Regions from separate parts of the Metabacillus sp. GQ13 genome, predicted to be linked through region 2. Evidence: predicted binding sites of a transcription regulator. Region 2 holds the regulator's gene; each other region holds the start of a gene.
The links. The regulator LexA, encoded in region 2, represses DNA repair genes until DNA is damaged. The targets are predictions, from matches to a motif close to CGAACATATGTTCG.
Positions count from the first base shown of each region.

Region 1: a site for LexA is predicted at 5,643-5,656, ahead of AC6CHR_RS16300 (YhjD family protein). Genes of this name have one in related genera too.
Region 3: a site for LexA is predicted at 701-714, ahead of pcrA (DNA helicase PcrA). Genes of this name have one in related genera too.

Region 1 is NZ_JCAXET010000012.1:189,291-196,205, forward strand. It holds gene AC6CHR_RS16265 (M48 family metallopeptidase) at 1-16, shown strand, start outside; gene AC6CHR_RS16270 (general stress protein) at 90-707, opposite strand; gene AC6CHR_RS16275 (IDEAL domain-containing protein) at 853-1,089, opposite strand; gene AC6CHR_RS16280 (competence protein ComK) at 1,447-2,016, shown strand; gene AC6CHR_RS16285 (amino acid ABC transporter ATP-binding protein) at 2,642-3,391, opposite strand; gene AC6CHR_RS16290 (amino acid ABC transporter permease) at 3,404-4,087, opposite strand; gene AC6CHR_RS16295 (amino acid ABC transporter substrate-binding protein) at 4,103-4,906, opposite strand; gene AC6CHR_RS16300 (YhjD family protein) at 5,262-5,621, opposite strand; gene AC6CHR_RS16305 (TVP38/TMEM64 family protein) at 5,769-6,392, shown strand; gene lepB (signal peptidase I) at 6,402-6,908, shown strand.
Region 2 is NZ_JCAXET010000001.1:276,240-283,154, forward strand. It holds gene AC6CHR_RS01390 (cytochrome c biogenesis protein CcdA) at 122-829, opposite strand; gene AC6CHR_RS01395 (Spo0E family sporulation regulatory protein-aspartic acid phosphatase) at 1,033-1,212, shown strand; gene AC6CHR_RS01400 (YneF family protein) at 1,578-1,799, opposite strand; gene sirA (sporulation inhibitor of replication protein SirA) at 1,885-2,334, opposite strand; gene AC6CHR_RS01410 (DUF896 domain-containing protein) at 2,556-2,786, opposite strand; gene AC6CHR_RS01415 (YneB family resolvase-like protein) at 2,943-3,599, opposite strand; gene yneA (cell division suppressor protein YneA) at 3,981-4,292, opposite strand; gene lexA (transcriptional repressor LexA) at 4,449-5,072, shown strand; gene glnA (type I glutamate--ammonia ligase) at 5,281-6,615, opposite strand; gene AC6CHR_RS01435 (MerR family transcriptional regulator) at 6,670-6,915, opposite strand, start outside.
Region 3 is NZ_JCAXET010000011.1:20,116-27,030, forward strand. It holds gene pcrB (heptaprenylglyceryl phosphate synthase) at 1-556, shown strand, start outside; gene pcrA (DNA helicase PcrA) at 732-2,954, shown strand; gene ligA (NAD-dependent DNA ligase LigA) at 3,090-5,120, shown strand; gene AC6CHR_RS14570 (CamS family sex pheromone protein) at 5,200-6,408, shown strand; gene pruA (L-glutamate gamma-semialdehyde dehydrogenase) at 6,798-6,915, shown strand, end outside.

The sequences.
Region 1 (6,915 bases), on a different contig from region 2:
GATCGAAAAAGACTAAAACTCCACAAAGACAAGAGGACCCGGTAACTTTATCGGGTCCTCTTGTTTATCTATTCCAAGATGATCTTTTTTTAAGACCATTTCTGATCAGGATGAATTCCTGTAGGTGTTGTTCTATTGTCATGTTCATTTTCAGATGGATCTCGATCCTGATAATTATTGTAATCCTTCTTAGGGATAACAGTACCATCAACAGCTGTTGTGTCCATTTCTAGAGGTGCATTTTGCTCAATGTCTTCAATGATCTCTTCTTTTCGCTCAACTAGTACTAAGATTTTACCTTCCTTTACGGATTCATCATAAATCTTTGCCTCATCCTCAGGTATGCCCATACCGATGAGTGCGCCAGTAAGACTACCAACTCCTGCTCCTGCGGCTACACCAGTAAGGGTAGCGGCTATAGGTCCTGCTGCAATGATAGGTCCAATTCCAGGGATGGCAAGTGCTCCGACGCCTGCTAATAAACCAGTTAAGCCCCCAAGTGTACCACCTGTTACTGCACCTGTTGCAGCGCCAGCACCTGCTTTTGTCCCAGTCTCTTCTGTGATAAAATCGACATCCTCACGATTTTTACTAATAACGGAGATCTCTTCTGCTCTGTATCCTTGTCGTTTAAGATCCTCAACAGCTAAAATGGCTTCCTGTTCAGTATCGTAAACACCTTCAATGTTTTTATTTTGGTTGTCCATTTTTAAACTCCTCCCTATTTGTAAAATCGTTACTATAAATTAAGTACCCGGACTGTAGATTCATAAACTTCTTAATTGGAAAACTCCTTTTGAATAGTGATTATAGATAAAAACAAAAAAATAGAGACTGCCATAATGGCAATCTCTATCCGAACTTACGTAATACTTTGTATTCTTTCGATAAATTCATAAATAATGATTTGTTATTCGTGTCAAGTGCATCATCAATACGTTCTTCTAGCAAAGCCATTTTCCTGATAAATAGCGACTCGTCTAAAACCATTTGAATATACATGTCTAATACAGGATGCTCAGATGGAACGTTTTTCATTGTGTTACGGGACTTCATGATCTCAGTGTAAGAGGACTTTTTATTTTTCATTTAAGATCACCCCTGATGCCTTTTTTATATTGTATGGAATAAGTCAGTAGAAATCAACTAAATATTTAAAATTTTTTAATAATTTTACAGGAATAATTATTAAAAGCTTGATATTGAGGATGTTTCTTAATTAGTAGATTGATTGATGTCTATAAATAACTTATCTTGAGGGATTTTGTTTGAAAAACAGGTCAATAGGAATAGAATAATAATTGTATATACAATTATTTAAGAATCAATAGGTCATAAATATTATTTTTTATTTTGAATTTTCCAAATTTATAGAAATTTCTTCCTTAATATGCTACATTAGGTGTGGGGTATATTACCTAATAATTTAGTAAGGGGTGCTAGAACGTGAATGATAAGAAACAGAATGTAGATGATTACATTATTAATCGTTTTACAATGGCTGTCCTACCTGCTGAAAACAAGATGTATACTGAAATTTATGAGGTTGAGAAATCTTTTGTCGTTCCGAAACGACCAATGGACGTTATTGATCAGAGTTGTAGGTATTTTTCAAGTAGCTATATTGGAAGAAAGGATGGTACAAAAGAACTTATGGGTGTGACTCATAAACCCCCAATTGTAGTTGACCCTGCTAATTCAATTTATTTTTTCCCCACGACATCCTCAACAAGACCGCAGTGTGCATGGCTGGCACATAGTTATGTAAAAGAATATTTAGGTGCAAAACACGATGATACAATTGTAACCTTTTCAAATGGTGAAAAAGTAATCCTTACAATGTCAGTAGGGTCCTTTGAGAATCAACTCTTTCGCACAGCACAACTTCGAACAATTATTTCATCAAGAATCGAACAAGAACAAAGAAAAATGAATATGTACCTTTCCCCAAAGGGAGAAAAGGAATTTAGTGCTTTTTATGAACAAATGATAAGAGAATTTCATCGCTTTACATAAGGCGATCTGAAGATCTATTATGGAATTGTTTCTTGAAATTTATAAAATTGATACCATAGCAAAACTCTTAAATTAACTAGAAAAGTAGAGTACCTGATTGAACAATAGATGGGTGCTTATAACAAAAGCTATCCGGCAAACGGATAGCTTTTGTGTGTTTAGGGCACCTTGGACCCTAGCACTTTTTACTAGTTAAGGAAAGTTGTTGTCGGGGATGATCAAGAACCTAGCGCTTTTACTGCTATTTAGTTCTCTAGCTCCTGGCTCCATCGACTCGAGCCATAAGCCAATCCGTCCAGAAGGTTAAAGAGCAACATTCCGGCCGGCTCGTCTTATGCTTGTCGCAGATGATCAGGCGCCTTCCGCTTTTCAATGTGTCTAGCTCCAGGCGCCATCGGCTCGAGCCATAAGCCAATCCGTCCAGAAGGTTAAAGAGCAACATTCCGGCCGGCTTGTCTTATGCTTGTCGCCGATAACCGGGCGCCTTCCGCTTTTCAATGTGTCTAGCTCCAGGCGCCATCGGCTCGAGCCATAAGCCAATCCGTCCAGAAGGTTAAAGAGCAACATTCCGGCCGGCTCGTCTTATGCTTGTCGCCGATAACCGGGCGCCTTTCGCTTTTCTTTGTCACCTAGCATTAACTTTATTTAAAAATTGTTTCGTTCGAGGGTTCTGTGTGTTACCAAATACTTCTTCAGGAGTACCTTTTTCCACAACAACTCCATTGTCCATAAAGATAACCTGATCCGCAACTTCACGAGCAAATTGCATTTCATGTGTGACAACGACCATGGTCATGCCTTCTTCTGATAATTCTTTCATGACCTTGAGTACTTCTCCGACTAGCTCAGGATCAAGAGCAGATGTGGGTTCGTCGAAAAGCAGGACATTGGGATCGATTGCCATTGCTCTAGCAATACCAATCCGTTGTTGTTGGCCACCAGATAATTGATGAGGATACATGTCTGAACGGTCTTTAAGACCTACTTTTTCTAGTAAATCAAGAGCTTTATTTTTTGCTTCACTTTTTGAACGTTTTAAAACGGTTAATTGTCCCTCCATCACATTCTCAAGAGCTGTAAAATGTGGGAAGAGGCTATAATTTTGAAAAACCATTCCTGATTGTTTTCGGAATGCAGTAATCTGTGAAGAAGATAATTTATTATTTTTATCAGTAAATTCTATATGTTTTTCTCCTAAAGAGATTGTCCCTTTGTCAGGAATCTCAAGAAGATTTAAGCAACGTAGTAGGGTTGTTTTCCCAGAACCAGATGGACCAATAACGACAGCTGTCGTCCCTTTTTCAACTGAAAGGTCAATTCCTTTCAAAACCTCTAAATCGTTAAACTTTTTATATAGCCTATTAATTGTAATCATGATAGACCTCCATTATTTAGCGACCGATCGATCATAGCGATGTTCGAGTTTAGATTGCGCATAAGAGAGAACCGTACTGAACATTAAATAAATAAATGCCACTTCTATATAAAGCCATAGCGGTTCATATGTGACAGATGAAATTTGTTGACCTTTTTGAAACATCTCTGTCACTGTAATCGTTGCTGCGAGTGATGTATCCTTTACTAGACTGATAAATGAATTTCCGAGTGGTGGAATACTGACTCGAACAGCCTGAGGTAGGATAACTCTCCTCATAGCTTGTGATTTAGTCATTCCGATCGAATAGGCTGCTTCCCATTGACCTTTTGAAATCGAAAGAATGGCGGCACGGATTATTTCGGAGCTATATGCCCCCTTGTTTAACGTAAATCCGATAATAGCTGCAGGAAAGGGATCAAGTGTTATCCCCATGCTAGGTAATCCATAAAATAAAATAAATAATTGAACCAGCAACGGTGTTCCTCTAAATACCCAAACGTAAATTGTTGCTATAGCCACTAAGGGCTTAAAGTTTGAAAGTCGTGCTAGGGCCGTAAGAAAAGCCAATATAAGTCCTAATACAAATGCAATCAATGTTAATGGGATCGTAAAATAAATACCTGCTTTTAAAAGTGGAAAAAAGGAATCACTAAGGATTCCTATAATACGTTCTGCTCGTTCGTCGGTAAACATCACACATCAATTCCTTTACTTGGATACGTCAGTTCCGAACCACTTTTCGGAAATCTTTAAATACGTACCGTCTTCTTTCATAGCTGCTAAAGCACCGTTAACGGCTTCAACTAGTTCTTTGTTATCTTTGCGAAATAAGAAGGCGTTACTTGTAGCATTCTCTTCTTCATAAACTGATTTAATTGGTAGATCAGGACGTTGCTTTACTAAATCAAGGTAAGACAAACTATCATTGATCGTTGCATCAATTCGCTTTGATACAAGAAGGTCGATTGCTTGATTAAAGCCATCAATAACTGTATTTGTTGCACCATGTTCTTCTGCCATTTTACGGTAATTACTGTCAAGAGATTGTCCAACTTTTTTTCCATCTAAATCCTCTAGGGTTTTGATTTCGTTGTTATCTTCACGAACAATAAGTACAGCCTTTGAAACGATATAGGGATCAGACATATCATATTTTTCTAATCGTTCAGGGCGTATAGCTACCTGATTAGCAACCATGTCATATCGTTTAGCATCAAGACCTGCAATTATTCCATCCCATTTTGTTTCAATAAAATTAGGTTTGATATCCAGACGTTTAAAAACTTCTCTTGCTATTTCAATATCGAATCCGGTTAGGTTATCAGATTCGTCATGGAACGTGAATGGTGCATAGGTTCCTTCTGTACCAATTGTAATCTCACCGTTTTCCTTTATTTGATCGTATAACGATGCTTTTTTCTCTCCAGTGGTGTCTTTCTCTTCTTGCGCACCACATGCTGATAAAGCTAAGATCAATAAAATGGTAAATAAAGAAATGAGTGATTTTTTCATGTTATAACCCCCAGTTAGTTTATCGGTTTTAAAAATAACTTAATTAGAATAATTTAATGCGGTTTTATTGTCAATTAAACTGTTCGTTTGAATATTGAAATAATTAGTAGCTAAAGTTAGAGTAAAAAACAAAATAAATAATAAAAATCATAAGGTTTTCTTATTTTTTGTAAAACTGAAAAAATTATACTTGGTAAATTCGAAAGAAGGGGAGACTAGGTTGGTGGTGTCTTGTAGAAAGTGAGATACTTTGAAGAATTTATGGAAAGTAACTAGTTTGATGGATTCAGGAAATGTAAGATGAACCTTATTCCTTTTAAATTGTTAAGATTATGGGTATGGATAGGTAGGAGATTTATTTATAGGGCTTGAATAAATAAATCTCCATAAGTTCACAAACCTTGTTGCGAATTCTTGGATTAAAATAATTATGTTTTTCTTCATAGCCATTATATATAAATGAATAAAGAGTAAAAGCTTCATCTCGTTCCACCTGATGTACTTTTATATTTTGTTTATAAAGTTCTTGTTTAACCATAGCGAGGTCCTTTTGGATAAGCTTTAGTGATTCTTCTACAAGGGCCAGGTAGGGTTGATGAAGCTTAAACGGACTTTTTTGGATTACGGATAAATCGCGATTGAAAATCGAAATTGCCATTGGTAAATAAATTGCTTGTTCAATCATGTCGCGAATTTCGGAAGGTATTCTAGTCACAAAAATGACCCCTTTCTTAATAGAACACACGTTCGTTTTATTAGCTTACACTTTTTTTTATGATTTCGCAAGTAATATTTTACTTGTTTCCTTTTAAGTTTTAACATTAATGTGTAAAATAGATACAAAGGATTTGAGGAGCATACCATGAACCCCGAAACACTACAGGAATTTTTTTCTCTAGATAAACTAATGGAACTATTTGAAACCTACCGTTCATTGGGTCCTTTTTTTGCAATAATATTACCATTATTAGAAGCATTTTTACCGTTTTTGCCACTTGTCATATTCATTGTTGCAAATGTTAATTCATTTGGTTTATGGATGGGGTTTTTCTTATCATGGATTGGTGCATGTTCAGGCGCTATTATTGTCTTTTTTATCATGAGAAAGGTTCGAAATTGGCAATTCTTTAGACGGTTACAAGATAAAAAAACAATTAAGAGATTATTAATATGGATAGAACGGAGAGGTTTCAGCCCTTTATTTCTTATTTTGTGTTTTCCGTTCACTCCATCTGCTGCAATAAATGTAGTAGCAGGTCTCTCAAGAATAAGCTATTGGCAGTTTATATTAGCTGTTTTAGTCGGAAAGTTTGTTATGATCTTTATTGTGAGTTTTATGGGCCAGGATTTACGTGCTTTAATAACGCAGCCAATTAGATCGATCATTGTCGCTTTTGTGATTTTTTTATTATGGTTTGCAGGAAAGAAAGTTGAAGGACATTTAAATAAAACGATGACCGTAAAAAAGGAGAAGGCAAATGAGTAGGAGGGTATCATGAAAAAGCGCGGAATTGCTCTTACAACAATTGGAATTTGTTTTACCGCAGTCATCTTAAAAAATCTGATCTTTGTTGAATATAAAGTCGAAGGAATTTCTATGCAACCAACATATGAGGAAGGTAAAATGCTTTCCATTAATAAACTAGGTATTTATTTTAATTCACTAAAAAGGTTTGATGTCGTGGTCTTCCATCCGCCCAATAGTGAGGAAATTTATGTAAAAAGAGTTATTGGCTTACCTGAGGATGAGATTCATTATGAGGATGATCAGCTTTTTGTAAATGGTAAGGCTGTTAATGAACCATTTTTATCACTTGAAGAAAAGACAGAGGTAATGAAGCAAACCGGAAACTTTACTCTAAAACAAATTACCAATAAAACGAGGATTCCTAAAGGATTTATTTTTGTTATTGGAGATAATCGGCTACAAAGTCGAGATAGCCGTCACTTCGGATTTGTAAGCATGGATGATGTAATAGGGAAGGTCGGGAATAACAAATAATGGCTAA
Region 2 (6,915 bases):
TTTAAGTCTCATATATCCACATTCGCAATAACTATCACTAATTCCTTTATTATATCAAAAAATTCCATATTTTATAGTAAAATTGGATCAAAAGTAATTTTTACTAATAATCTCTTAAGGACTAAAAACCTGTAAAGCCCCCAAATATTTCTGTTAGGTAAATAATGATTAATGTCATTAAATCAAAAAATAATAAAATCCCCATGATAATCATTAGATAGCCACCGAATTTCATAATCATAAGATTATGTTTTTTAATCCATCCAAATCTACCGATAAAGAAAGACAACAGTAAAAACGGTATTGCAAAACCTACTATATAGGCTACCATATAAATCATTGCTGAGCTAGGATTAGTTGCAGCCAACCAAATTACTGCTGAAAGAATTGGTCCCGTACAAGGTGTCCAACCAGCTGCAAAAGCCATTCCAATTAGAGCAGAACCTAAGTATCCAGCTGGTCTGTTTTTAAATTCAAAACGACGTTCTTTCATTAAAAATTCTGGTGTGAACACACCAACAATCATTAACCCAAATACAATAATTAATATTGAACCAATCTGGCGAATAAGATCTTGATAGTTTTGAAAGAATTCTCCAATAAATGAAGTACCAAATCCAAGTGCAATAAAGATTGAAGAAAATCCAAATAAAAAACATAAAGTATGTAATAAACTTCTCCTTTGCAATAAGGCATTTTCAGTTTTTAATTCTCCTACTGATACCCCAGTAATATAGGATAAAAACGCTGGATAAAGTGGTAAGCAGCACGGAGAAATAAAGGATAAGAACCCAGCACCGAACGCTAAAAAAACATTAATATCTGTCATGTTATTCCCCCTAGAAATATAGATATTCTCTATTCTAGCAAAAAGAATCTTTATTATTGGTTTTACATGTTAAACTTTCATGTCATTTTAATTAAGTAAAATATTGCAGCAAATAATTTCAACAAAGACTACCTTTGAAATTATTCCAATAAAAGGGTATACTTATATTAGAAATATACTTAAAAAAGAAAGGACAATTTCTTTTGTCTAAACAAGAAATGCTTAAAGTTATTGAAAAAAAAAGAATAGAATTAATTGATATCGTTTTAAAAAATGGGATAAATTCAAATGAATCTATTAAATATAGTCAAGAGTTAGATTTATTGTTAAATGAATACATTAAGGATGATCATTCAAAAAATAGTTCTGTCTTTTTTTATTGAGGATGTAAATCATTTTTCATATTAAATATAAATTAAAGATTAAAATATTTTCTTTAAAAACACTTATTGTATATAACCTACATGCAAAACTCTAGCATTACCAATTAAAAACCACTTTTTCTCCAGAAAAAGTGGTTTTACTATTGTTATAGGAAAGGATAAGTAATTTACCAAGACATTTTATGACCTCGGAAAGGATAAAATAAAATAAGAAAGGTTGTCCCAACAAAAAATAATTGAATGATTCAATCCTTTTCAAAACCCCTAAATACTTGAAAACTGCAACCCAATAGAAATGACCTCTTTAATAAGTTACTGATTTCTATTATTATTAGAGTTAATTTCAAAACCTTATTATATCAATATTATTTTCCCATTTGTCCGTTCATAGCTTTCATCATTTGATTGATCTTCTTTTGAGAAGGTTTCTGACCCATTTGCATCATCATCATTTTTAACATTTGCTCATTGATTGGTGGATTTTTCTTTAGATAAGTCATCATATATTTACGCGCAATGAAAAATCCTAGCGCAACTCCAGCAAGTAGTGCTAGAACGCCTACTAGAATAACAACCCATAATTCCATTATATTTCCTCCTTCATGTTGTCTATCTTACAGTGTACTAAACCCAAGGATATTATACAACATTTGTCCCGTAATTTCCTTATTTTCATACAAAATTTCTTTCTTTGATAGGATTTAACCAACCATACCTTTCTCCCTGCAAGTCCATTGCTAAAAATTTTGGATCAAACTTTCTAAGTACTTCAAAAAAAATCGTTTCTGCTTCATAGCTTCCGTCTGATGAAAGCTCCAAATAACGATCCTTCACAATTAAAGTAGCATTACCACGATTACGTTTCAATTCAATTTTATGGATATGATGCGTATTCGAATAATCTGATCGATTTACCAAATGAGTATTTAGTAACTGATGTATAAATAAATGCGGAATAGGCTTTGTAATATAATGAATTTGTTTCTCAAGGGTATCAACAAGGTTGGATCGAACAGTCGTCCAATAAAAGTCCTGAAAAAGGTGATAAATTTTAGATTCACGACCAAAGTAGTGACTTGCAAATTCTTCCTCTATTAAATAAATGTAATAGTGTCTCACCATTCCATTCCTCCTCTATCATTCCTTTTCTCTTATTATAAGAGATAGATAAAGCAAGAATTGTCTTAAAGCGGAGAAAGAAGACACTATTTTTGTCGAAGTGTTTGAGATTCTTTTGAGTTATGATTATTTAAGAATTCCTGTAAAAGGAAATGAAAATAAATAAATCTAGAAAAAGAGACGTTATTAGTCAAAAAAAGAATAAACCATAAAGATTTATTCTTTCAATGAAGATTATTTTTCTTATCCTCTTTTAATTTCTTCGGTGTAACATCATTTCCATTTGGATCTACAATTGTTACACCTTTTAAAGTATTCTTCATTGAAGAACGGAACGTTTTTAGATATTGTTCTCGTAATACTTGTTGTTCTTCTTTTTCTACTTCAGTCAGACCTACTGACTTAGATTTTTTTGATAATTCATTTATACGTGAAAGTTGATTTTTAGGTAACATAATTAACTATTCTCCCCTATATATTTCATACATGTCATATTACTAAAAGGAGTAAAGAATAGCAACTTAAATGGTTTAATCGTCACCATTATTCTAAAAAGTTATTCATTCATTTTAATGAGATAGGATATAAGGTGTAAATGAAGATCCTACTAGTTAGTGAGGTTCTTTTGACTGATTATCTAGATACTCTTTGTATCTTCTATGGACGGTTGCTTTACTAACATCATATCCTAGACCCTTGAGAATTGCAGCAATTTCATGAAATGTAAGCTTTTTATTACGAAGTTTTATGATTTCATCGATCGGAACAGAAAGTTTTTCACGACCTCCACCCCTATCAAGATTGGACAAATTATCTTGAGGTTTATATCCATTTTCAATAGCTCGATGCATCCCCCTTTTTATTTTGTAATTCACAAGTTTTCGCTGAAATTCTTCAACAGCAGCAAGAATATTTAAGACCATTTCATCACTTTCTGATAATTCTGGTTCCCCCTGCTCAGTAAGTGTAAAAAGTGTTGCATCTAATTTCTTTATTTCATGTAAAAGGGCTATTTTAGCATGCCCCCTTCCTAGACGGGTATCATCCTGTACAAGAATAATTGAAGCCTGTTTGTCTTTTAACATAGCAAGTGCTTCAATGATTCCATCCCGATCAACAGCATAACCACTATGGCGCTCTTCTATTATCTTTATCACATCTATTTTATGGATTTTTGCTAATATCTCTAGCTCCTCTCTTTGTCTTATTAAAGAACTATCTTGTGTTTTTTTATCGGTACTTACTCTGCAATATATAATTGCCTTCATTTTCATCATCCTAGCTATAAAAAGATTAATTTCATTTCTATTAATCTCTGGAAATTATCCTTAAAACTTTCAACCACATGTATCTTAAGGTTCGCTCGAAATTTGGTTATATATATGGAAAACTAATCATTTTATGTAAGGGTCTTTTCTAAAAGTTTGTTGCTACCAAAACTAGTAATGTCGGCCTTTGGATAGTACCCAGTAACTTCGGGATTAAGATATTACCTAGTGGCATTAAGATATTACCTTAAAAATAAGTCATCGGTTTTTTTATAATTAGAAGCTATTTAAAAGAAAATGGGCTAAGTCATTTAATGAAAAGCAGCAATCTTTGCGAAAACACCTTTATGTGAAAAATCATCTATTCATATTTAACTTTAACTACTCACTAGCAATCTGTTCAAATTTCATTTGGTGCCCTTTTTCTAAAGGTACAAAAACTAGATCACCTGGCTTGATAATACTAGAGTGAAGTTCATTTTTATCTTGAACCCATTCCACAAAATCTTGTTTAGATATATTTGCATTAGTATGAAACTTATCAGCGATACTCCATAAACTATCACCTTCTTCTATTTCTACTATATAAAAATTTTCTAAATTCTCATTTTGATTAGTATATGATATCGCACCTGTGATAGCTAATAATACAACAATGAATGATAGGATATAAATGATAGATTCTTTTTTCAATTCTCTCACCTCATAGGAATATTTGTTCGTATTTATAAAATAATCATAATACGAACAATTGTTCCAGTCAACACTTTTTTTCGAACTTATGTTTGTACGAACAGGAAAATGATGCTATACTAAACATATATTACAGGAATCCGAGGTGTCACAAGGATGACGAAACTATCAAAAAGACAACAAGATATCTTAAGTTTTATCAAAGATGAGGTACAAAAGAAGGGTTATCCACCCTCAGTTCGTGAAATTGGGGAAGCTGTTGGTTTAGCTTCAAGTTCAACTGTACATGGTCACTTGGCTAGATTAGAATCTAAAGGTTTGATTCGAAGGGATCCAACCAAACCAAGAGCAATTGAAATTTTGGAAATAGAGGATTCTTCTACCATTCCAAAAAGCAAAGTGGTTAATGTACCTGTTATAGGTAAAGTAACAGCTGGTGTACCTATAACAGCAATAGAGAATGTGGAAGAGTATTTCCCCCTACCCGACAGATACGTAAATGATGACGAACATGTTTTCATGCTCGAAATTATGGGTGATAGTATGATAGAAGCAGGTATCTTAAATGGTGACATGGTCATTATTCGTCAACAGCCAACTGCTAATAATGGTGATATTGTTGTCGCGATGACTGAAGAAGATGAAGCAACCTGTAAACGATTTTTTAAAGAAAAGGATTATATTCGCTTACAGCCTGAAAACTCTACAATGGAACCAATTATCTTACGAAATGTAAGTATATTAGGAAAAGTAATAGGTGTTTATCGTACTATCCACTAAAAGTCTTGCCCCTGGGCAGGCTTTTTTTCTGTTTAATTTCGTTTTTTCTATCTCTCAAAGTTTTTTTCATTGATTAAGTGTTAGATTTTGATATTGAAATTGTTAAACCCAACAACTTAATATAAAAAACAAAAAAGGTGACAAATATAGAAAGAAACCTAGTTTCAATCGTATATTTGTCACCTTCAATATCAGGAAAACTTCTTATTTAATACATTGACATGTATTGTTCTCTTTCCCATGGGTGAACTTGGGTGCGGAACATATCCCACTCTATTTCCTTGGCTTCAATAAAATGCTCGAATAAATGTTCTCCTAAAGCATGTTTCATTGTACTATCTGTTTTTAGTAAATCTAGAGCTTGAGCCAAAGTAGCTGGTAAATCTACGATGCCACTCTCGATACGCTCTTCTTTTGACATAACGTAAATGTTACGGTCAATTGGTTTAGGAGCTGCAAGCTTGTTTTTGATTCCATCAAGACCAGCTGCTAATAATACACTCATTGCTAAGTATGGATTTGCAGCGGGATCAACACTACGTACTTCAACACGCGTGCTTAAACCACGTGATGCTGGGATACGAATTAATGGACTTCTATTTTGAGCAGACCAAGCAACATAACATGGTGCCTCATAACCTGGTACTAAACGTTTATATGAGTTAACAGTAGGATTTGTTATTGCAGTAAATGCTGATGCATGTTTAATGATACCTGCAATAAATTGTCTAGCTGTTTCACTTAATTGAAGATCTGCACTTGTATCTAAGAATGCATTTTCTCCATTGCGGAATAATGATAAGTTCATGTGCATACCAGATCCGTTAACACCGAATAATGGCTTTGGCATAAATGTTGCATGTAAACCATGCTTACGAGCAATTGTTTTAACAACAAGTTTAAATGTTTGAATATCATCACATGCTCTGATTGCACCAGCGTATTTAAAGTCAATTTCATGTTGACCAGGTGCTACTTCATGGTGGGATGCTTCAATTTCAAATCCCATTTCCTCAAGTTCCAGAACGATATCACGACGGCAATTTTCACCTAAATCAGTTGGTGCTAAATCAAAATACCCACCATTATCGTTTAGTTCAAGTGTAGGCTCTCCATTTGCATCTAATTTAAATAAGAAGAATTCCGGCTCAGGCCCTAAGTTAAAATCTGTGAAACCTAACTCTTCCATCTCAGCTAGTAGACGACGTAAGTTATTACGTGGATCCCCTGTAAATGGCGTTCCATCTGGATTATAAATATCACAGATAAAACGAGCAACTTTTCCCTTTTCTGCTGTCCATGGGAAGATAACAAAAGTATCTAGATCTGGATATAAATACATATCAGATTCTTCTATACGTACAAACCCCTCGATTGAAGATCCGTCAAACATCATTTTGTTATCCATTGCTTTATCAAGCTGACTTACTGGAATTTCAACGTTTTTAATTGTACCAAGTACATCCGTGAATTGTAGACGGACATATTTAACATTGTTTTCTTTCACTAAACTAATAATATCTTCTCTTGTATACTTAGACATTGAAAATCTCCTCTCTTCATTTAAAAGCTTATATTTAAATTTAAATTACTCACTTTAATGAAAAAACCTTGTCATATCACCCTGTCTTAATGTTGGTCGATTAAAACGACCTGCTTGCATTAGTTCGGATTTCAATAATTTACGTAACTCAGCATCACTTAAACTTGGTTTTTCAACTGTTTTAGGTTTCTCTTGTTCGTCTTCATTATCCGCATCATTACGTGAAAAGATCTGCTTAATTCCGGCTAAGTTGACACCTTGTTCAATTAAATTCCTTATTTCTAATAACTTATCAACATC
Region 3 (6,915 bases), on a different contig from region 2:
TACTGAAGATAATGTACTAAATTTAATGTCACGAGTTCGACGTTATCTTATCCCTTGTGTTTTAGAGGTTTCAACAGTAGAATCAATCATTCCGGGTTTTGATTTATATTTTATTCCAACTGTTTTAAATAGTAGGAGTACAAAGTGGATAATTGAATTACATCATGAGGCAGTAAAGGAATATGGAGAGATTATCAATTGGGAAGAATTAATTGTCGAAGGCTATTGTATCTTGAATCCTGATTGTAAGGCAGCTGGTTTAACAGATGCAAATACTGACCTCTCGATTGAAGATGTAACGGCATATGCACGAGTTGCCGATAAAATGCTCCATCTACCGATTTTCTATTTAGAATACAGTGGGAAACTAGGCGACCTTTCAGTTGTTAAAGAAACAAAAAAGGCATTAACAGATACGAAGCTTTTCTATGGTGGTGGCATTACATCAGCTGAAGAAGCTAGAGAATTTTCTCAATTTGCTGATGTAATTGTTGTTGGAAATGTCATCTACTCGGATTTAAAAGCAGCACTTAAAACAGTTGAAGCTGTAAAGTAGAAGGTGTTTTTAAACCTTGTCATCAAGCATTAACTAAAGGTTATATCAACAAAATGAATGCGATAATAGGCAACTAGTTAATAATCCATATTTAAAAGAGGTTATAAAAAATAGTAGTCATTAGATGCATTCTTTTGATAAAATAGAACATATGTTCGTTAAGGCGGTGAAGCAATTGCAATTCCTATCAAATCAATTACTTGAAGGTTTAAATAATATGCAACAAGAAGCAGTTAAAGCAACCGATGGTCCGTTATTAATTATGGCAGGAGCAGGAAGTGGTAAAACTCGGGTGTTAACTCATCGAATTGCCTATTTAATGACAGAAAAGCAGGTTGCTCCATGGAATATTTTAGCGATTACATTTACAAATAAATCTGCACGAGAAATGAAAGATAGAATTCAACGTATTTTAGGCCCAGGTGCGGATGACATATGGATTTCAACCTTCCACTCAATGTGTGTCCGTATTCTACGTAGAGATAGTGACAGAATGGGAATTAATCGTAACTTTTCAATCCTAGATACGACAGATCAATTGTCAGTGATTAAAAAGGTACTAAAAGAAAAGAATCTAGATCCAAAAAAGTACGACCCACGAAGTATGTTAGGGTCAATTAGTAGTGCTAAAAACGAACTGCTTACTCCTGAAGAGTTTGATAAAGCAGCTAGTAGTCATTATGAACAAATAGTGAGTGATATTTATAAGGAATATCAAAGAAAGCTTCGCAAAAATCAGTCTCTTGATTTTGATGACTTAATCATGACGACAATTCAATTGTTCCAACGGGTACCGGAAGTTCTTGAATCCTATCAACGGAAATTTCAATATATTCATGTTGATGAGTATCAGGATACAAACAGAGCACAGTATATGTTAGTAAAGTTTTTAGCAGCCCGGTTTAAGAATCTTTGTGTTGTTGGGGATTCAGACCAATCCATTTATCGCTGGAGGGGCGCTGACATTGCAAATATCCTCTCATTTGAAAAAGATTATCCTGAAGCAAATGTTATTTTACTGGAACAAAACTATCGTTCCACTAGTTTAATTTTAGAAGCTGCGAATGAGGTTATCAAAAATAATTCAAATCGTAAACCGAAAAAGCTATGGACTGAAAATCAACAAGGTGCAAAAATCACCTATTATCGTGCAGATAGTGAATCTTCTGAAGGACAATTTGTTGCAGGAAAAATCAAACAACTTGTAGACTCAGGACAAAGAAAACTTTCAGAAATTGCTGTATTATACCGAACAAATGCCCAATCTAGGATTATTGAGGAAGTTTTACTTAAATCGAATTTAAACTATCAAATTGTTGGTGGGATCAAGTTCTATGATCGTAAGGAGATAAAGGACTTACTTGCATATTTAAAATTAATTGCAAATCCAGATGATGATATTAGTTTATCACGTGTAATCAATGTACCGAAAAGAGGTGTTGGTTCAACATCTGTAGACAAGATTGCAAATTATGCTTTAGATAAAGATTTGTCACTATTTCAAGCTCTATTCGAAATTGAACACATAGGAGTTAGTGGAAGAGTTGTCAATGCATTAGTTGAATTCCGCGACTTGATTAGAAATCTTGGTAATACGCAGGAGTATTTATCGGTAACTGAGCTAGCAGAAGAGATTCTAGAGAAATCTGGCTATCGCGATTCACTTAAGCAAGATAAAACCATTGAAGCGCAAAGTCGTTTAGAGAATATTGATGAGTTTTTATCTGTAACACAAACGTTTGAAAAACAAAATGAAGATAAAAGTTTAGTCGCATTCTTGACAGATCTAGCGTTAATCTCTGATATTGATAAACTCGAGGAAGATGATCAGGAAAATAGCGATGCATTAGTGTTAATGACTCTTCACTCTGCAAAAGGATTAGAGTTTCCGGTCGTATTCTTAATCGGATTAGAAGAAGGAGTTTTCCCACATAGTCGTTCTTTAATGGAAGAAGACGAGATGGAGGAAGAGCGTCGATTGGCATACGTAGGAATTACAAGAGCAGAAAAAGAACTATTCTTAACAAACGCTCAAATGCGTACGTTATATGGACGAACCAATATGAATCCTGAATCTCGGTTTATTTCTGAAATCCCAACAGAACTAATAGAAAATTTAAATGAAACCATGTCCAAAAAAGCAAAATCATCAGCATCATCTAAACAAGGTCGTCGTCTAGAAAGTCGCCCACCAGTATCAAGACCTATGGTTGCAACAACCGGTGGAGACGAAATACCTTGGGCTGTCGGAGATAAAGCCGGACATAAAAAGTGGGGAACTGGTACTGTAGTAAGTGTAAAAGGCACAGGAGAAGGAAAGGAATTAGACATCGCCTTCCCAAGCCCTATCGGCATAAAGCGCCTGCTAGCAAAATTTGCACCGATCAACCGCGTGTAACCATGAAAAGCGTAAGCGCCTTGAACAGCCCCGACAATCATAAGAAGCTCTAACATAGAGCTTCTTAACCTGTACATATAGAAGCCTTTTGCTAAGGAAGAAAAGAAAGACCGGTAGAAAGGATTGGACATTTAAATGGATAAACAATCGGCAATCAAACGAATTCAAGAGCTACATGAATTACTAAACACTTATAACTATGAGTACAATGTTTTAGATCAGCCAAGTGTGCCTGATTCTGAATATGATCGATTGATGCAGGAATTGATTAAAGTGGAATCAGAATATCCAGAATTGAAATCTGCTGATTCTCCGACTCAAAGGGTTGGAGGAACGGTGTTAGGAGCTTTTCAAAAGGTTGTTCATCGAACACCGATGCTTAGCCTTGGGAATGCCTTTAATGAGGATGATCTCCGGGATTTTGACCGTCGTGTGAGGCAAGCTGTCGGAGATGATGTTCAATATGTAGTAGAGATGAAAATTGATGGATTGGCTGTTTCTTTGCGTTATGAGAATGGTCAATTTGTACAAGGTGCTACTCGTGGAGATGGAACAACAGGTGAGGATATTACAGAAAATCTCAAAACGATTCGTTCGATTCCTCTAAGGTTAAAGAGTGAATTGTCCTTTGAGGTACGTGGTGAGGCGTTTATGCCTAAGAAGTCGTTTGAGAACCTTAATGAACGACGACTCCAACTTGAGGAAGAGCCGTTTGCTAACCCTCGTAATGCTGCAGCTGGTTCAATCAGACAGCTTGATCCTAAAATTGCGGCAAAACGGAATTTGGATATTTTTGTTTATAGCATTGCAGATTTAGGTGGGACTGGTGTTCAAAGGCATAGTGAAGCTTTAGATCTACTAGAAGAAGTAGGGTTTAAAACGAATAAGGAACGAAGGAAATGTCACAATATTGACGAAGTTTTAGCGGTTATTGAGGGGATTTCTGGAAAAAGGCAGACTTTATCATATGATATTGATGGTATAGTTGTTAAGGTAGACTCTCTTGCTCAGCAAGAAGAACTTGGATTTACTTCCAAGAGTCCTCGGTGGGCGATAGCGTACAAATTTCCAGCTGAGGAAGTTTTAACAAAGCTATTAAGCATTGAATTAAGTGTCGGTCGTACCGGAGTGATTACACCAACTGCCATTCTAGAAGCAGTCAGAGTTGCAGGTACAACAGTTCAGCGTGCCTCTCTTCATAATGAGGATTTAATCAGGGAGAAGGATATTAAGATTGGTGATACGGTTGTAGTGAAAAAGGCAGGAGATATTATTCCTGAGGTTGTCAATGTCCTCGTAGACCGTCGTACGGGTGAAGAACAAACCTTTACCATGCCTACTCATTGTCCTGCATGTGAAAGTGAGTTAGTTCGAATTGAAGGAGAGGTTGCTCTTCGTTGCATTAATCCACAATGTCCTGCACAAATAAAAGAAGGACTCATTCATTTCGTATCAAGAAATGCAATGAACATCGATGGACTTGGTGAAAGAGTCGTAGTCCAATTATTTCAAGAGGGATTAATTAATGATGTAGCGGATATCTATCGATTAACGAGAGAACAGCTTCTCCAGCTAGAGAGAATGGGCGAAAAGTCAACTGATAACTTATTGAGTGCTATTGCTCAATCGAAGGAAAATTCGCTTGAAAGATTATTATTTGGGCTAGGCATTCGACATGTTGGGGCAAAAGCGGCGAAAACATTAGCTCAACAATTTGAAACACTAGAACAACTTAAACAAGCTTCAAAAGATGATCTTATTGCCATTGATGAGATCGGTGAAAAGATGGCTGATGCAGTCGTTACCTATTTTGAAAATCCGGAAGTTCAGCATTTAATAAATGAACTTATCTTGTTAGGTGCTAACACCACTTACAACGGACCAAAGCTAATAAAAATAGAGGATAGTGATTCATATTTAGCAGGTAAAACAGTTGTGTTAACAGGGAAACTAGAACAACTAACACGAACTGAAGCAAAAGAGGGAATCGAAGCTTATGGTGGTAAAGTTACTGGTAGTGTAAGTAAAAGTACCGATCTAGTAGTAGCAGGTGAAGCGGCAGGTAGCAAGCTGAAAAAAGCTGAGGAATTAAATATAGAAGTATGGGATGAGGCAAGGCTCATAACTGAACTCTTGTCAAAACAAAATTCACTTTTGAATTCGTAAACATACATCTGTATTAAAAAATAGAATACCACTCGATAAATAATCATGGTATTAAACTAATTAAGAGGTGTGAGCTCACTTGAAAAAGAGATTATGTATGGTGTTAGCAGGCTTTTTCCTATTAACGGCTTGTGCACCTAATTTTGGAGAGCAAGAGGAAATCGTGCAGGAAACAAAGGACGACTCAAAGGAAAAAGCTATCATCCCTAAATACAATATTTCAGATTCGTATTATAGGGCGATATTGACTGAAACTCCGGGTCAATCTAGTTTTAAGCCAGGGGAAGCGAGAGGTCTAGTTTCGCAACAATTGAATACTCGTTTAGATATTGATGAATTTGAGACAGGGTTAATGAGAGTAGCACAGAATTCATTTGCTCCAGATAAGTACTTATATCAAGAAGGACAATACCTAAAGGGAGATGTCATTAAAAGTTGGTTACGTAGAAAGCTTACTGGTAAGGAATTAACAGATGCCCAAGCAACAGCTAAAAAGGCAGATAAAGGCTATACAGAGTTAGGTCTGAATCCAGGCTTACCGGCTGAAGGAGATCTGGAAACTATTCATAAAAAATATCCAATCTACCTATCACATATCTTGGAACATAATTACTTAATTCGTAAAGATGACAATACCGTGGAATTGGGTGGAGTGGTTATTGGTTTAGCAATGAATTCCGTTTACTATTTTAGACAAGAAGATGGTTTTGCACGTGAAAAGGAGATAAGCACTAGTGAACTTCTCTCCAAAGGGAAGGAAATTTCACAAGACGTTATTAATCGAGTAAGAAGCACAAAAGGGTTAGAAAAAGTGCCAATTGTCATTGCGATTTATGAGCAAGAGAAGAAATCATCGATCGTGCCTGGGAACTTTGTTGCCAAATCAGTTATCAAAGAAGGTAGTAATAGTCTTGGGAAATGGGATGAGATTAAGGAAGACTATTATTTCTTTCCTTCAGAAAAAGCAAAAGCAGACCATCGTGATGATCTCCAGATGTTCAATTCGTTTAAAACAGACATTGAAACTTTTTTCCCGAACTACACAGGTGTAATCGGGAAGGCATTTTATCAAAATGATGAACTAAGTCACTTAGATATCGAGATTCCTATGCAATTTTATGGAAAGGCTGAGGTTATAGCTTTCACACAGTTTGTCACAGGGAAAGTGATGGATTCCTTTCCAGACTATATGACGCTCGAAGTAAATGTTATGTCAAACTCTGGGCAAGAAGCGCTCATTCTCAAAGAGACCAATCAAGAAGAACCTACAGTCCATATATATAAGTAAGTTAATAATAAGGACTTAAAAACAAATAGCCAATTAAGCAACCGACAAGCTAAGGACTAAATCTTAGCTTGTTTTTTTTTTGCCAATCTTATTCAACATTGGCTATTCTTGTGTTTTCTTCGTTTAGGAAAAACATTTTTTCTTGAATTCATTAAGGTAGTTCGTTAAAAATTCAATAGCAGATTATTTAAACGGAGAAATGCAACAAACTTTTAGAAAAGAGCTAAAATAAAAGAATCATTTCTACCTATCTGAATGCATACCAATGAAGCATGAGCCATCATTTTTAGATTCTTCTAAATCTAATAGTTGGTTATCACTCAATTTTTAGTATTCCTATCTGAACAAAAGGAGTATATAGGAAAGTATATTAGAAGGAGGCGGTAGAATTGGTAGTACCTTATAAGCATGAACCTTTCACAGACTTTTCCGTTGATAAAAATAAACAAGATTTTGCAAAGGGTCTTGAGGTTGTTGAAGCTTATTTAAATCAAGATTATGATTTGG